Regions from separate parts of the Actinomadura sp. B10D3 genome, predicted to be linked through region 2. Evidence: riboswitches for the same ligand, from Rfam matches in the RefSeq annotation. Region 2 holds a riboswitch; the other holds the start of a gene.
What was found. A riboswitch is a leader RNA that binds a small molecule or an ion and turns the genes downstream of it on or off. The one in region 2 is predicted to bind ZMP and ZTP.

Region 1 (8,069 bases), on a different contig from region 2:
GTGGTCGCGCATCGACACCGGGTGCAGCACGAGCCGCACCGTGCGCAGCACCTCAGACATCGCCGTCCCCCGCGGCGGGTTCCGCGGGCCACTCGGGCGTGGGCTCGCCCTCCGGGACGCCCACTCGGAAGACGCGCAGCTGCAGCGCGAGCGCCTGGTAGTAGCCGACGAGCGCGACCAGCTCGACGACGGCCGCGCGGCCGAGCGTCGCGGCGGCCTCGGTGAAGACCGCGTCGGCCAGGTCGCCCTCGGCGGCGAGCTGCCGCGCCGCCTCGTAGACCACGCGCTCCCGGACGTCGGCGAACATCGACGCGCGGCCCTCGCGCAGCGCGTCCATCTCGTCGTCGCCGAGCCCGTGCCGGCGCCCGATCCGCTCGTGCGCGTACCACTCGTAGTCGGACCGGGCGTGCGCCGCGACGACCAGCGTCGCGATCTCCCGCTCGCGCTTGGTGAACCCGGTCCGGAAGCGCAGCGCGGCGCCGAGGTCCTGCAGCGGGAGCCCGACGGCCGGGCTGTACAGCATGGCGTTGAACGGGCCCTGGAGCCTGCCGATGTCGTCGGCGAGCCCGAACGGCGGGGTGCGGCCGGCGGCGCGGGGGCCGCCCGTCACCGCCTCGTACACGGCTCGCTGCTCGTCGCTGAGCGAGCCGGGGAGCAGCAGCGGCAGCCGCGTCGTGGACGGGCCGGGCCGGGGTCGATCGTTGACGTGCTCACCGCTCACGGGGTCGATCACTTACCGCACGCTAGGCGGTCGGCGCGGGCGGCTCAACCCCCCGTCCGGAATGTGAAACCCCTGGCACACGATGACGTAGCGGTCGCGTAACACGCGTCGGCGAGCCTGGTCGGCGACCGCACCGGGCACGAACGGGGCTCCCGGACCCCGGAGGGAACGTTCCCATGCCGCTGTTCCGCATCCGCACCGAGATCGAGGACCGGCCCGGCCGGCTGGCCCTGCTCACCGCCGCGCTGGGCCGGCGCGGCGCCAACATCCTCGGGCTGTCCGTCCAGCTCGACGCCGACGGGGTGGTGGACGAGTTCATCGTGGACGTGCCGCGGGGCGGCGCGGACGCGCGGACCCTCGCCGAGACGCTGGGCGCGGCGGGCGGGGCGCGCACCGCGGTGCTCCCCGCCCGGCCGCACGAGCTGGTGGACGAGCCGACCCGCGCCCTCGCCCTGGCCGCCCGCCTGCGCGCCGAGCCGCACGCGGTGCCCGAGGTCCTGGGCGAGCTGCTGCGCGCCGACGAGGCGCGGTGGGCCTCGCCCGCGGACGAGCCCCGCGAGGAAGGGGAACCGGACCGGTGCGTCCTGGACGTGCCGGTCCGCGGCCGTTCCGTGCGGCTGCGCAGGTTCGGGCTGCCGTTCACCGCGACCGAGGCGGCACGGGCGGACGCGCTGGTGCGGGCCGCGCGGCCCGCCGCGTCCCGCCGTCCCGCGTCCCGACGGATCGTGCTGCGCGACGGCACGCAAGTGGTCGTCCGGCCGATCGAGCGGCGCGACGCCGAGGCCGTCCGGGCGCTGCACGAGCGCTGCTCGCAGGACAGCCGGAGGATGCGGTACTTCAGCCCGAAGCCGTACCCGCCGCGGCGGGTCATCGAGCGGTTCTGCGACCGGTCGCGCGGCCTGACGCTGGTCGCGGAGGGGCCGGACGGGTCATTGCTCGCGCTCGCCCACCTCATCCACGTCGTCGATCCGGGCGTCGCGGAGCTCGCGCTCCTGGTCGAGGACGCCTGGCAGGGGCGGGGGCTCGGCCGCTGGCTCGCCGGGCTGCTGCTGGCGCTGGCCCGCGACCGCGGCCTGGTGGAGGTGCGCGCGACGGCGCTCAGCGAGAACGCGCGGATGCGGCGCCTGCTGACCTCGCTCGGCGGGCGGACGCGCCGCACCGAGGACACCGAGGTCGTGGAGATCAGGCTGCGGCTCGACGGCCGCCCCGCCGGGACCGGCGGGGCGCTGGCAGGATGGGCGGGTGAGCGGCATCTATGACGACCCGTGGGCGTACGACCTGGCGTGCTCGTTCCGCGACGTGCCGGCCGAGGTGGACGTGCTCCTCGCCTGGTGCGCCGAACGGGGCGCGGCGCCCGCGACGGTGCTGGAGCTGGCCGCCGGGCCCGCCGAGCACGCCCGCGAGTTCGCCCGCCGCGGGGTGGCCGCAACGGCGCTCGACCTCAACCCGCGGATGTGCGCCTACGCCGCCCGCGAGGCGGAGCGCGGCGGGGTCGAGCTGGAGGTCGTCCAGGACGACATGACGCGGTTCGCCCTCGGCCGCCGGTTCGACCTCGTCGTGACCATGCTGGACTCCACGTCCCACCTGATGACGCTGGACGCGTTCGTCGCGCACCTGCGCCGCGTGGCCGCGCACCTCGCTCCCGGCGGCCTCTACATCGTGGAGATGTCGCACCCGCGGGACCGGCTGGGCGACGAGCCGAGCGTCAGCACGGGCTGGACGGTCGAGCGGGACGGCGTGCAGGCGGGCGTGCGGTGGGGCGAGCCCTCCGACCGGCTGGACCCGGTCACCCAGATCTCCGACGACCACGTCACCCTGACCATCACCGGGGACGGGGCGACGCGCGTGATCCGCGACGTGGTGCCCTACCGGTTCTGGAGCGCCACCGAGCTGGACGCCGCGCTCCGCCTCGCCGGCGGCCTGGAGGCGGTGGCGCAGTACGGCGACTTCGGGGCCGGCGAGGGCGCGGTCGCCCTCACCGACCCCGAGGCCTGGCGCATGATCACACTGCTGCGCCCGCGCTGAGGCCCTCCCCCGCCGGGGTCAGGGCGCGGCCTTCCAGCCGGGCATCGGGTAGGCCGCGAGCATCTCGCGGACCTGCCCGGCGACCCGGTCCACGACCGTCTCGTCCTGCTTGGCGGCGGCCTGGACGACCTCGTCGATCCACTCCGCGATTCGCGGCATCCGGTCTTCGCCGACGCCGCGGGTGGTGATCGCGGCGGTGCCGAGCCGGAGCCCGGACGGGTCGAACGGCTTGCGCGGGTCGAACGGGACGGCGTTGTAGTTCAGCTCGATCCCGGCGCGGTCGAGGGCCTGCGCGGCGGGCTTGCCGGCGACGCCCTTGTTCGTCAGGTCGATGAGAATCAGGTGGTTGTCGGTGCCGCCGGAGATCAGGTCGTAGCCGCGGTCGAGCAGCGCGGCGGCGAGGACCTTGGCGTTCGCGACGACCTGCCGGGCGTACCCGGTGAAGTCGGGCCGCGCGGCCTCCTTCAGCGCGACGGCGATCGCGGCGGTGGTGTGGTTGTGCGGGCCGCCCTGCAGGCCGGGGAAGACGGCCTTGTCGACCGCCTTGGCGTGCTCGGCGGTCGACATGATCATCGCCCCGCGCGGGCCGCGCAGCGTCTTGTGCGTGGTCGTGGTGATCACGTCGGCGTGGCCGACGGGGGACGGGTGGGCGCCGCCGGCGACGAGGCCCGCGATGTGCGCGATGTCGGCGGCGAGCACCGCGCCGGTCTCGCGGGCGATCTCGGCGAACGCGGGGAAGTCGATCGTGCGCGGGATGGCGGTGCCGCCGCACCAGATCAGCTTCGGCCGCTCCTTGAGGGCGAGGTCGCGCACCTGGTCCATGTCGACCCGGCCGGTGTCGGCGCGCACGTCGTACCGGACGGGGCGGAACCACTTCCCGGTCGCCGACACCGACCAGCCGTGCGTGAGGTGGCCGCCCATCGGCAGCGACAGGCCCATCACCGGGTCGCCGGGCTCCAGGAAGGCCATGTAGACGGCGAGGTTGGCGGGCGAGCCGGAGTAGGGCTGGACGTTGGCGTGCTCGACGCCGAACAGCTCCTTCGCCCGCTCGATGGCGAGCAGCTCGATCGGGTCGACGTTCTGCTGGCCCTCGTAGTACCGCTTGCCCGCGTAGCCCTCGGAGTACTTGTTGGTCAGGACGGTGCCGGCGGCCTCGAGCACCGCGGTCGAGACGTAGTTCTCCGAGGCGATCAGGCGGATCTTCTCGTACTGGCGGCGGGCCTCGGCCTCCACCAGCCCGGCGATCTCGGGGTCCTGACCCTGCAGGTGAGGTACGGCCGGTTCGTGCATCGCAAGCCTCCGCGCTGTTGGCGCCGGGACTTCGGGCGCCCCGGCGACGGGGACCCGTACACCCAGGCGCGCGGTGTGCGGACTACTTTCGCTCCCCGGTGGTCGTCTCCACCTTGACTGCGCCAGTCGCGTACCCGCCATCATACCGAGCCGCCTCCCGCCGGCGCCGGGCCTTCGCCGGGACCGAGACGACGAACAGGCCTCCGAGCAGGAGCAGCGATCCGGCCGCGACGGGCGCCGACAGCCGTTCCCCGAGGACGGCGATCGCGAGCGCGGTGGCCACGAGCGGCTCGGCGAGGCTGAGCGTTCCCGCGGTCGCGGCCGTCACGCGGCCGAGGCCGGCGACGAAGGCCATGTACGCGACGGCCGTCGCGGCGACGCCGAGCCAGGCCACCAGCGCCGCCGACCGCGGCTCGGCCAGGGCCGGCAGCTCGGCGAGCGTCCAGGGCAGCAGGGCCGCTCCCCCGGCCAGCAGCGTGACCGACACCGCGGCGGTCATCGCCACGTCCCGGCCGGTCAGGACCTTGGCCGAGACCGTGTAGACGCCGAAGCAGGTGCCGCCGACGAGGCTGAGCGCGATCCCGGCCGGGTCGACGCGCACGGCCGACGCGGGCACCATCAGCAGCGCCACGCCGCCGATCGCGCAGGCCGTGCCCGCCCACCAGCGGCGGCGGAGCCGGGTGCCGAGGACGAGCCGCTCGCAGAGGCCGGTGGAGACGGGGGCGAGCCCGAACACCACGGCGGTCGCGACGGCGGCGCCGGTCCGGTCGACCGCGCTGAAGAACGACGCCTGGAAGATCCCGGTCGCGGCCGAGGCCGCCGCGACGGGCGGCCAGGCCCGCCGGGTCAGCGCGCCGAAGGCGCGCCGGTCCGTCACCAGGACCAGTACGGCGAGGATCAGCCCGCCGGAGAAGATCCGGGCGCCGCCGACCGCGACGGCACCGGCGGAGGACTCGGCCAGCACCTGCGCCGGACCGACCGTCCCCCACAGCACGCCCGCGGCCAGAACCGACCCCGTGCCGAAGGAAGTGTTTCGTCGGTACATGCGACCGACGCTAGGAAAATATGCGGCCTATCATCCGACACGACGTCGTTCGTTCGACTCAGCCATCGCATGCCGGTCATTCATTCGACGAGGCGCACCGGAACCGTCGCTCATCTGTACGAGGTTCGGGTCTCGGGCGGCCCCGCCGACGGAAGTTCGGACTGCTCCACCGGCTGGACGTAGTCGTACACGACGATCGTCCGGACGTCCACGTACTCCTTGCGGCGGGCCAGCCGGTCGAGGACGAAGTCGCGCAGGTAGGCGGTGCTCGACACGGCCACGTGCACCAGCAAATCCTCGTTGCCCGTGACGACGAAGACGCCGATCGTCTCGGGCATCGACGCCATGCTGTCCCGGGCGGACTCGATGGCCTCGCGCGACTGCGGCCGGATCCTGATCGAGATCAGCGCCTGGACGCCGCGCCCCAGCCGCTCCAGGTCGACGGCCGCGTGGACGCCGGTGATGACGCCCCGGGCACGCAGCGCCCGCGTGCGCTCGAGCGCGGTGGACGGCGCGATCCCCACCGCCTCGGCCAGTTCCCGGTTGGTCTGCCGCCCGTCGCGCTGCAGGCGCCGGAGGATCGCCTGGTCGATCGCGTCCACGTCCCCGCCTCCCGAACTCGCCGCCGGACGCCGAACTCCCGTGCGGACAACGCGCCCGGACGTCCCGTACTCCGAAGATTATTCGACGCCGGGAGTCACGGGCCACGGGTGCCGATCGCGGCGGCGAGCGCGAAGGCGCCGACCCCGAGCAGCGCCCCCGCCGCGCCCGCCGGTCCGAGGTCGAACATCCGTCCGATCACCAGGTCCCCCGCGAACGCGAACATGCCGGCGCAGAACGCCAGGACTCCGTAGTAGGAGCCGAAGCGTCCGGACGGCGCGTGCCGGGCGGCGCGCTGGAAGATCGCCGGCTGGATGAGGCCGTTCGCCACGCCGTTCAGGACGGCCGCGAGCAGCAGCGGGCCGGACTGCGTCCCGTCCAGCGGGGCGAGGACACAGAACGCCGCCGCGGCGCAGAGCAGCCCGAGGCGCAGCACCCACGGCCGCTCGCCCCGCCGCCCGGCCGCCACCAGCGGCTGGAGGGCCGCCGCGACCGCGGCCAACACGCAGAAGGCGAGGGTCGCCGCGCCGGAGGTGAACCCGAGGAGCGGCACGGCGGTCATGATGTGGGTGGCGAGCAGCGTCGTGGGGGCGGTCATCAGCGCGAACAGCAGGAACGTGCGGTCGCCGAGCGCCGCCCGCGCCCCGGCGGCGATGGCGCCGAACCGGACGGGCGCCGGCCTCCCGCCGGACCGGGGCAGGAGGAGGAACAGGCCCCCGGCGATCGTCCAAAGGGCGGCGGCCGTGCCCGCCAGGGCACCGAACCCCGGCCCGAGGGTGACCAGGGCGAGCCCCACGGGCGGGCCCGCGACCGTCGCGATGTGCTGGGTCGCGACGTAGGCGGCGAACCCTCCGGACCGGCGGGTGGGTTCCACCCCCGCCAGCAGGCTCTGGGCGGCGGGGTTGTAGAGCGCCCCGCCCACGGCGAGGACCACGGCCGCGCACAGCAGCGCGCCGACCCCACCGGCGGCGCCGAGCAGCGCGAAGCCCGCCGCGCGGACCGCGCAGGCGATCGCCCCGGTGCGCCGCGCGCCGATCGCGTCGGTGACCGCCCCGACGGGCAGCAGGAGCGCGTACTGCAGGCCGACCCGCACCCCGAGGACGAGCCCGACCGTGCCGGCCAGCAGCCCGAGGTCGTGCCGGAGATGCGCGACCAGGTGCGCCATGACCGAGAAGAACCCCAGGCAGGCGGCGAGCTGGATCGCGACGACGGTCACGACCACCCGGCGGCCGGAGGGGTCCGCGGCGGGCGGCGCGGTGGCGGGCGCGGGAGCGGCGACCGTCATGGCCTTCTCACTTCAGGCAGGCTCATTTCGCGGCGGCCCGTGGGGCGGCACCTGCTTCCCCCGGGAGGTGGTTCCGACGCCGCCCAGCAGACCAGAGCCGATCATGCGGTGTCCAATATGGATATCCACCCGGAACCGATAGGCAAGCCGATATCGAACCAGGTCACACCCCTTGACGGGCCGGGCGGCAGGCCCGGGAACGACGTGTGGCCCGCACCCCTCAGCGGGGCCGGGCCACAGGGTGGAGCAGGGTCGTCAGCGGGCCGCCGCCTGCATGGCCTGCTTCACGGCGGCACGCTTCTCGCGCAGCTTGGCCAGCGCCTCCTCGAGGATGGCCTCGCCGTCCTCGTCGCTTCGGCGCTCCTTCACGTACGCGAGGTGCGTCTTGTACGGCTCGGTCTTCGGCGGGGCCGGAGGGTTGTCCGCGTCCTGCCCGGCCGGGAACCCGCAGCGCGGGCAGTCCCAGGTCTCGGGAACCGCGACGTCCGTCGCGAAGCTGGGGCGGGTCTCGTGCCGGTTGGCGCAGTAGAAGGTCACCCAGACGCGGGGGGCGGCGTCGCCCCGCTCCGCCTCTCCCATCGGACCGGCCCCGACACGGCTGCCCCGGATCGCGTTGCCACTACCCACGGATTACTCCTCGCTTGGTGTTCCGCCGCCGCCCGTGACCTCCTGGGACGGCGCGGCGCTCGCATGTGTTGGACGGGCGGCTCAGACGCCCTTGTGCTTGAACAGCAGCCCGAGCACGATGATCGAGGCGAACCAGACCACGCCGACCCCCACGGTCAGCCGGTCGAGGTTGCGCTCGACCACCGACGACCCGCCCAGGGAGGACGAGACCCCGCCGCCGAACATGTCCGACAGCCCCCCGCCCTTGCCCTTGTGCATCAGGACGAGGACGACCATCAGCAGGCTCGTGACGATGAGCACGATGGAAGATGCGATGATCACGTTTCTTCAGCGCCTTGTCTGTAGTTCAGGGACCTGGGGGTCGGGCCGGGCGGTTTACCCGTCAGCTACGAAGGGTACGACGAAGTGCCCGCTGGTTCGGCAAGAACCCCCAGTTCACGCAGAATTGATCAGTTTTGATCAGGCGGGCAGATCCC
Region 2 (8,069 bases):
CCTCGCCCGCGACGGCTGGACCGCGCACGGCAGGCGGGTCTCGATGAAGTGCAGGACCTGTGGTGATTCGTCCGATCAAGAGGGGAGCTCGGCCGGTGAGTCGGGTGGCGATTGAGCGCGCGCTGATCAGCGTGTACGACAAGTCCGGGCTGGAGGAGCTGGCCCGGGGCCTGCACGAGGCGGGCGTGGAGATCGTCTCCACCGGGTCCACGGCGGGCCGGATCTCCGCCGCCGGCGTCCCGGTGATGAAGGTGGAGAAGCTCACCGGGTTCCCCGAGTGCCTGGACGGGCGGGTCAAGACCCTGCACCCCCGCGTGCACGCCGGCCTGCTCGCCGACCGGCGCAAGGACGACCACCTCCAGCAGCTCGACGACCTCGGCGTCGAGCCGTTCGACCTGGTCGTCGCCAACCTGTACCCGTTCGCCGACACGGTTGCCTCGGGCGCCGGGCCGGACGAGTGCGTCGAGCAGATCGACATCGGCGGGCCCACGATGGTCCGCGCCGCCGCGAAGAACCACGCGAGCGTCGCCGTCGTCGTCGACCCGTCCGCCTACGGGACGGTCCTCGACGCCGTGCGGGCGGGCGGCTTCACCCTGGAGGAGCGGCGCCGCCTCGCCGCGCGGGCGTTCGCCCACACGGCGTCCTACGACGTCGCCGTCGCGTCCTGGTTCGCGAGCGCCTACGCGCCCGACGAGACCGCCGCCGAGACGCAGTGGCCCGACTTCCTCGGCGCCACCTGGGAGCGGTCGAACACCCTGCGGTACGGCGAGAACCCGCACCAGCGCGCCGCGCTGTACCGGTCGCCGGGCGAGACCGGTCTGGCCGGGGCGGAGCAGCTGTACGGCAAGGAGATGTCGTACAACAACTACGTCGACACCGACGCCGCCCGCCGCGCCGCCTACGACTTCACCGAGCCGTGCGTCGCGATCATCAAGCACGCCAACCCGTGCGGCATCGCCGTCGGCGCCGACATCGCCGCGGCGCACCGCAAGGCGCACGCCTGCGACCCCGTCTCGGCGTACGGCGGCGTCATCGCGGCGAACCGCCCGGTCACCGCCGCGATGGCCCGGCAGGTCACCGAGAGCTTCGCCGAGGTGGTGGTGGCCCCGTCCTTCGAGGACGAGGCCGTGACCGTCCTCAAGGACCGGTTCAAGAACATCCGGCTGCTGGTCTGCCCCGACGCCCCGGCGGGCGCGGCCGAGTACCGGCGCATCGACGGCGGCGTCCTGCTCCAGGGCGTCGACCGCGTGGACGCGCCCGGCGACGACCCGGCCGCCTGGGAGCTCAAGACCGGCGAGCCCGCGGACGAGGCCGCCCTCCGCGACCTGGCGTTCGCGTGGCGGGCGATCCGGTCGGTGAAGTCCAACGCGATCCTGCTGGCCGCCGACGGCGCCACCGTCGGCGTCGGCATGGGCCAGGTCAACCGGGTCGACTCCGCCAAGCTCGCCGTCGCGCGGGCCGGCGCGGAGCGGGCGGCGTCGGCGGTGGGCGCCTCCGACGCGTTCTTCCCCTTCCCGGACGGCCTGGAGGTGCTGACCGAGGCGGGCGTGCGGGCCATCGTCCAGCCGGGCGGCTCCGTCAACGACGGCAAGGTCATCGAAGCCGCCGAGAAGGCCGGCATCACCCTCTACTTCACCGGAGTCCGGCACTTCTTCCACTGATCCGGCCGCTGACCAGGTGTGGTGAGGAACACGCTCGTTGGGGGTTTGGGCGGGGTGGGGGCACGGTCGCGGGGCGGGTAGCCTCGGGCGGGCCGCGCCCCGTAATCCTCCCTTGACCTTGGCGCGGGCGTTCCGTTATGGAGGCGGGATGGATGTCGTGGTGTCCCTCATGCTGGGCGTCGTGTACCAGGCCGACTCGCTGCTCATGGAGTCCCGGCAGGTGATCGGGCTGGTCGCGGCCTTCCTGGCCGCGCTGCTGGCCGCGCAGCTGGGCTGGCACGGCACCGACCGCCTCATCGCCTGGCGGCAGGGCTCCGAGGACTGACCCGCCGCGATCAGCGCAGCCGGGCGCGCAGGCGCGCGGCGGCGGCGGGCCACTCGTCGTCCGTCATGGCGTACGCGGCGGTGTCGCGGACCGAGCCGTCCGCCAGGATCCGGTGCTTGCGGTGCACGCCCTCGAACGACGCGCCGAGACGCTCGAGGGCCGCCCGCGACCGCGCGTTCCGGACGTGCGTGTGCCACCCGACCCGCATCGCGCCCAGATCGTCGAACGCGCGCCCCATCAGCAGCAGCTTCGCCTCGGTGTTGATCGCCGTGCGGTGCCACCGCGACCCGAGCCAGGTGTGGCCGATGCACAGGCCGCGGTGGGACGGGACGATCTCGTAGTACGACGTCGTCCCGGCCACCTCACCCGTCGAGACGTCGACCTGGACCCAGGGCAGGCGCAGACCGCGCTCGCAGGCCGTCAGCGCCTTGCCGACGAGCACCCGCATCTGCGCGGCCGTCACGGGCCGCCGCTCGCTCAGCCACGTCCACACGGCCGGGTCCTCGGACGCCGCGAAGAGGCCCTCGGCATGCTCGTCCGACAGCGGCTCCAGCCGCACGTACCGCCCGGTCAGTACGGGCCGCTCGAACCATGCGTCGCTCATGCGGACCACGCTAGGAGCCGCCGGCCGGCCCCCGGCAGGGCCACTCGGCGCCGATTTCCACAAGCCACCGCGCGGCCGCGCCGCCGCCCGACCGGCCGGTTAGCATGGGTGGCCTACGCGACTGGCGCGGTCAAGGTGGATCACCACCGGGGAGCGAACGGTCCGGACACCGCGCGCCTGGGTGGCCGGCGCCCCTGCCGCGGCCGTGCTGCGAGCCGGTCCCGGTCCAGGTGAGATCCACGCGGAGGTACCCATGACGGCACAGATTCTGGACGGCAAGGCCACGGCCGCCGAGATCCGCTCCGACCTCAAGGTCCGCGTCGAGGCGCTGCGCGACCGCGGCGTGTCGGTCGGGCTCGGCACGGTGCTGGTCGGCGACGACCCCGGCAGCCACTCCTACGTCAACATGAAGCACCGCGACTGCGCCGAGGTCGGCATCGAGAGCATCCGCCGCGACCTGCCCGCCACCGCCACCCAGGACGATGTGGAGCGCGTCGTCGCCGAGCTGAACGCCGACCCCGCCTGCACCGGCTACATCGTCCAGCTCCCGCTCCCGAAGGGCCTCGACGAGCAGCGCGTGCTGGAGCGCATCGACCCGTCCAAGGACGCCGACGGCCTGCACCCCGTCAACCTCGGCCGGCTCGTGCTGATGCAGCCCGGCCCGCTGCCCTGCACGCCGAAGGGCATCGTCGAGCTGCTGCGCCGGTTCGACGTCCCGATCAAGGGCGCCGAGGTCACCGTCGTCGGCCGCGGCATCACCGTCGGGCGCTCCCTCGGCCTGCTGCTGACCCGCCGCTCCGAGAACGCGACGGTCACCCTCTGCCACACCGCGACGCGCGACCTCGCGGCGCACACCCGCGCGGCCGACATCGTCGTGGCCGCCGCCGGCGTCCCCGGCCTGATCACCGCGGACATGGTCAAGCCCGGCGCCGCCGTCCTCGACGTCGGCGTGTCCCGGGTGGACGGCAAGCTCGCCGGGGACGTCGCCGCCGACGTCCGCGACGTGGCCGGGTGGGTCGCGCCCAATCCCGGCGGCGTCGGCCCCATGACCCGCGCGATGCTGCTCGCCAACGTCGTCGAGGCCGCCGAACGGGCCCTCTGACCACCACACGTACGAGGGCCGCCACCCAGCACCAAGGGTGGCGGCCCCCGCCTACGTCTCCCCGCACCGCGCCGTCACGTACGCGGGACGGGGGTCTGGGCGATCGCCCCTCGCATATGCGCTGCCGCGGAGGGCGACCGCTGTTCACATCAGCTGGCCCTCCGCCCGGCCGTGCTGTGCGCCGGACGTCCCGGCCCATGTGCTGCGTGCCCCGGCGCCCCGGGCCTGCGCGTCTCGCCCGTGGTCCGCACCCCGGACACCCGCCCGTCCATCGGCGGGCGGCCCTGGGGCACGTGCACCGGCGGCAGCGGCCGGACGAGGCCCATCGCGATGACCTCGTTGGCGAGCCGCGTGCGCCGGTTGGCGCCCTCGGGGATGCGGAACTTCTGGTAGAGGCGCAGCAGGTGCTGCTTGACGGCCGCCTCGGTGACGACCAGCTCGCCGGCGATGTCGCGCGCCGTGGCGGGGGCCACGAACGCCTCGTCGGACAGGGCGGGCCGGCACAGCGAGGTCAGCACGTCGACCTCGCGGCGGGTGAGCTCGGGCGCGACGGCGCGCCGCAGTTCGACGTCCGGGTCGACCTCCTCACGGGGGATTCCCCCCAAGCGGCAGCGCGCCGTGCCGAAGCTCACGACGTCGCCGTCCTCCAGGACTCGGCGGGCGATCGGCCGCCCGTTGACGCGCGTCCCGTTGCGGGACAGGCCCATGTCCACCACGTAGACGTACGGCCCGCGTCGGACGATCTCTGCGTGCAAACGGGACACACTCGGGTCGTCGAGGCGGATGTCCACTCCTCTCCCTCTCCCGACCGTCGTAACGTCGGGGCGCAGCGGCATCACCAGCCCGCTGTCCTCGATCCGCATGAACGGCCCCTCCACGGCAGTCCTCCCAGCTAGTTAGCGACCCCTGTCTGCCGGGTTACCCGGGCGCCGTACTGTCACACCCTCCTACTGACGAGTAGGTCCGATGCCGCAAGGGATTCGGGTCTCCCGGGCCCCTCCGCGGCCCCTCCCGTCCCACCCTTGTTCCCGGCCTCGGATGACAAGCCGGACCGTTCCACCGCGCCCCCGGCGCCCGCGATGTCGTCCGGCGGGGCGATTGCCTATACCGTGAGGGCCATGAGCACCCAGGTGCATCGGCGCAGGCGCAGGGCGCCGCGCCGCGGAGGCGCCGCGCCGCACTGGCTCGCCCAGCTGCCGTACCTCCTCGTGCTCAGCGGCGTCGGCGCCGGGCTCACGCTGTGCGCCTTCAACTACTTCCGCAAGGGCTCGGGCCTGATGGCCGCCGCGCTGCTCATCGGCGCGCTCGCCCGGCTGCTGCTGCCCGAGTCGCAGCTCGGGCCGCTCGCCGTCCGGAGCCGCTCGGTCGACTGCTGGACGCTCGTGATCCTCGGCGAGATGGTCGCGTTCGTCTCGTTGAGCATCCCGCCGATGAACAAGACCGGGCTCGTCCTCGCCGGCGCGTTCGGCGTGCTGATCGCGCTGACGGCGCTGGCGCGCGGCGTGCGCCTGCTCATCGCCGGGCGCCGCGCCAGGCCGGGCGGCGGCCCCCCGGGCTAGCGCGCCGGCGCAGGTGCCCGGCCGTCCGCGGGCCGAGGGCCGGTCTAGACCTCATGACCGCCTCGGCTAGCCTAGCCAGTTGAGCCTTACAAGGACTGCTGGCCAGGTGTAGGAAAGGGACAGCAACAGCATGCCCAAGATCAAAGTAGCGGGCCCGGTCGTCGAACTCGACGGCGACGAAATGACGCGGATCATCTGGAAATTCATCAAGGACCAGCTGATCCTGCCTTACCTCGATGTGGACCTGAAGTACTACGACCTGGGAATCGAGCACCGTGACGCCACGGACGACCAGGTCACCGTCGACGCCGCCAACGCCATCAAGCAGTACGGCGTGGGCGTCAAGTGCGCGACCATCACCCCCGACGAGGCGCGCGTCGAGGAGTTCGGGCTGAAGAAGATGTGGCGGTCCCCGAACGGGACGATCCGCAACATCCTGGGCGGCGTGATCTTCCGTGAGCCGATCGTTGCGTCCAACATCCCGCGCCTGGTGCCCGGCTGGACGAAGCCGATCATCATCGGCCGCCACGCTCACGGCGACCAGTACAAGGCCACCGACTTCGTCGTCCCGGGGCCGGGCAAGGTGACGATCACCTACACGCCGGACAGCGGCGACGAGCCGATGGAGTTCGAGGTCGCGAACTTCCCCGGCGGCGGCGTCGCGATGGGCATGTACAACTACGACGACTCGATCCGCGACTTCGCCCGGACGAGCATGCGGTACGCGCTCAACCGCGAGATGCCGCTGTACATGTCGACGAAGAACACGATCCTCAAGGCCTACGACGGCCGGTTCAAGGACCTCTTCCAGGAGATCTACGAGACCGAGTTCAAGGCCGAGTTCGAGGCCAAGGGCCTCACCTACGAGCACCGGCTCATCGACGACATGGTCGCCGCGGCGCTCAAGTGGGAGGGCGGGTTCGTCTGGGCGGCCAAGAACTACGACGGCGACGTCCAGTCCGACACCCTCGCGCAGGGCTTCGGCTCGCTCGGCCTCATGACGTCGGTCCTCATGACCCCGGACGGCAAGACCGTCGAGGCCGAGGCCGCGCACGGCACGGTGACCCGGCACTACCGGCAGCACCAGCAGGGCAAGCCGACGTCGACCAACCCGATCGCGTCGATCTTCGCCTGGACCCGCGGCCTGGAGCACCGGGGCAAGCTCGACAACAACCTCGAGCTGATCGGCTTCGCCCGCGACCTCGAAGAGGTCTGCGTCAAGACCGTCGAGGGCGGCCAGATGACCAAGGACCTGGCCCTGCTCGTCGGGGCTCAGACCCCCTGGCTGACCACGCAGGAGTTCCTGGAGGCCCTCGACACCAACCTCCAGAAGAAGATCAACGGCTGACCCGCGCCCGCGCTCGGAGGCCGTCCCGGATCCGTTCCGGGACGGCCTTCCGCGCGTCCGGGGACCGGCGGCATGCCGGGTGGTGAACCTGGCCGGTGGCGGGTAGGGGGCGCGCGATAGCCTGATCCCCGGAACTATCTCGACGGCGAGAGAACCCGCGCGGGCGGACTCTCCGGCGGTCGGGTTCGAAGGATGGCCGCCTGAGCCCCGTCAGGTCACAGCAGGAGAAGAAGGCAATGACGCGCACCCCAGTCACCGTCACCGTTACCGGCGCCGCGGGCCAGATCGGCTACGCGCTGCTGTTCCGCATCGCGTCCGGGCACCTCCTCGGCGCGGACGTACCCGTCCGCCTGCGGCTGCTGGAGATCCCGCAGGCGGTGAAGGCCGCCGAGGGCACCGCGATGGAACTGGACGACTGCGCGTTCCCGCTGCTGTCCGGCATCGACATCTTCGACGACGCGACGCAGGCGTTCCAGGGCGCCAACGTGGCGCTGCTCGTCGGCGCCCGCCCGCGCACGAAGGGCATGGAGCGCGGCGACCTGCTGGAGGCCAACGGCGGCATCTTCAAGCCGCAGGGCGAGGCGATCAACGCCGGCGCCGCCGACGACATCAAGGTCCTCGTCGTCGGCAACCCGGCGAACACGAACGCGCTGATCGCGAAGTCGCACGCGCCGGACGTCCCGGCCGACCGCTTCACCGCGATGACGCGTCTCGACCACAACCGCGCGCTCGCGCAGCTGTCGAAGAAGGCGGGCGTCTCGGTCGCCGACCTCCGGAGGCTGACGATCTGGGGCAACCACTCCGCCACCCAGTACCCGGACATCTTCCACGCCGAGATCGCCGGCAAGAACGCCGCCGAGACGGTCAACGACCAGGCCTGGCTGGAGAACGACTTCATCCCGACCGTCGCCAAGCGCGGCGCCGCGATCATCGAGGCGCGCGGCGCGTCGTCGGCGGCGAGCGCCGCCTCCGCCGCGATCGACCACGTGCACACCTGGGTGAACGGCACCGCCGACGGCGACTGGACGTCCATGGCGGTCGTGTCGGACGGCTCCTACGGCGTCCCCGAGGGCCTGATCTCGTCCTTCCCGGTCACCACCAGGGACGGAAAGTGGGAGATCGTCCAGGGCCTGGAGATCAACGACTTCTCCCGCGCCCGCATCGACGCCTCGGTGAACGAGCTGTCGGAGGAGCGCGACGCCGTCCGCAAGCTCGGCCTCATCTGACCTCATCCACGAACGAGCCCCGGACCCGCGGCGGGTTCGGGGCTCGTCCGTATCCGCTTCCTTACAGTTCCTCTTGCGCGAGGAGATGCGGGCGCAACTGGCGGGCTTCGTCGCAAGAGTGATCGGCTCCCGCCCTCTGCCTGGCGGCCATCCTGACGGTGAATGAAGTGAAGCGGCCCGGCCGTCGGTCAGGCCGGGGTGGTCCTCGCCACGTAGTAGACGTTCAGCGGGTCCCCTTCGATCG

Region 1: another riboswitch for ZMP and ZTP. It lies ahead of glyA (serine hydroxymethyltransferase); the one in region 2 lies ahead of ABGB11_RS32200 (bifunctional methylenetetrahydrofolate dehydrogenase/methenyltetrahydrofolate cyclohydrolase).

What each region holds. Positions count from the first base shown of each region.
Region 1 is NZ_JBDPLY010000021.1:92,268-100,336, forward strand. Features, by position in the region: gene ABGB11_RS27860 (GNAT family protein) at 1-60, opposite strand, end outside; gene ABGB11_RS27865 (carboxymuconolactone decarboxylase family protein) at 53-733, opposite strand; gene ABGB11_RS27870 (GNAT family N-acetyltransferase) at 898-1,980, shown strand; gene ABGB11_RS27875 (class I SAM-dependent methyltransferase) at 1,964-2,746, shown strand; gene glyA (serine hydroxymethyltransferase) at 2,765-4,036, opposite strand; ZMP/ZTP riboswitch at 4,090-4,176, opposite strand; gene ABGB11_RS27885 (hypothetical protein) at 4,312-4,578, shown strand; gene ABGB11_RS27890 (Lrp/AsnC family transcriptional regulator) at 5,192-5,683, opposite strand; gene ABGB11_RS27895 (MFS transporter) at 5,779-6,966, opposite strand; gene ABGB11_RS27900 (RNA polymerase-binding protein RbpA) at 7,222-7,593, opposite strand; gene secG (preprotein translocase subunit SecG) at 7,675-7,914, opposite strand; gene tpiA (triose-phosphate isomerase) at 8,053-8,069, opposite strand, start outside.
Region 2 is NZ_JBDPLY010000028.1:9,316-17,384, forward strand. Features, by position in the region: gene purN (phosphoribosylglycinamide formyltransferase) at 1-115, shown strand, start outside; gene purH (bifunctional phosphoribosylaminoimidazolecarboxamide formyltransferase/IMP cyclohydrolase) at 96-1,661, shown strand; gene ABGB11_RS32190 (hypothetical protein) at 1,810-1,986, shown strand; gene ABGB11_RS32195 (GNAT family protein) at 1,997-2,590, opposite strand; ZMP/ZTP riboswitch at 2,698-2,780, shown strand; gene ABGB11_RS32200 (bifunctional methylenetetrahydrofolate dehydrogenase/methenyltetrahydrofolate cyclohydrolase) at 2,844-3,692, shown strand; gene ABGB11_RS32205 (FHA domain-containing protein) at 3,842-4,570, opposite strand; gene ABGB11_RS32210 (DUF3017 domain-containing protein) at 4,811-5,251, shown strand; gene ABGB11_RS32215 (NADP-dependent isocitrate dehydrogenase) at 5,382-6,599, shown strand; gene ABGB11_RS32220 (malate dehydrogenase) at 6,836-7,825, shown strand; gene ABGB11_RS32225 (class I SAM-dependent methyltransferase) at 8,014-8,069, opposite strand, start outside.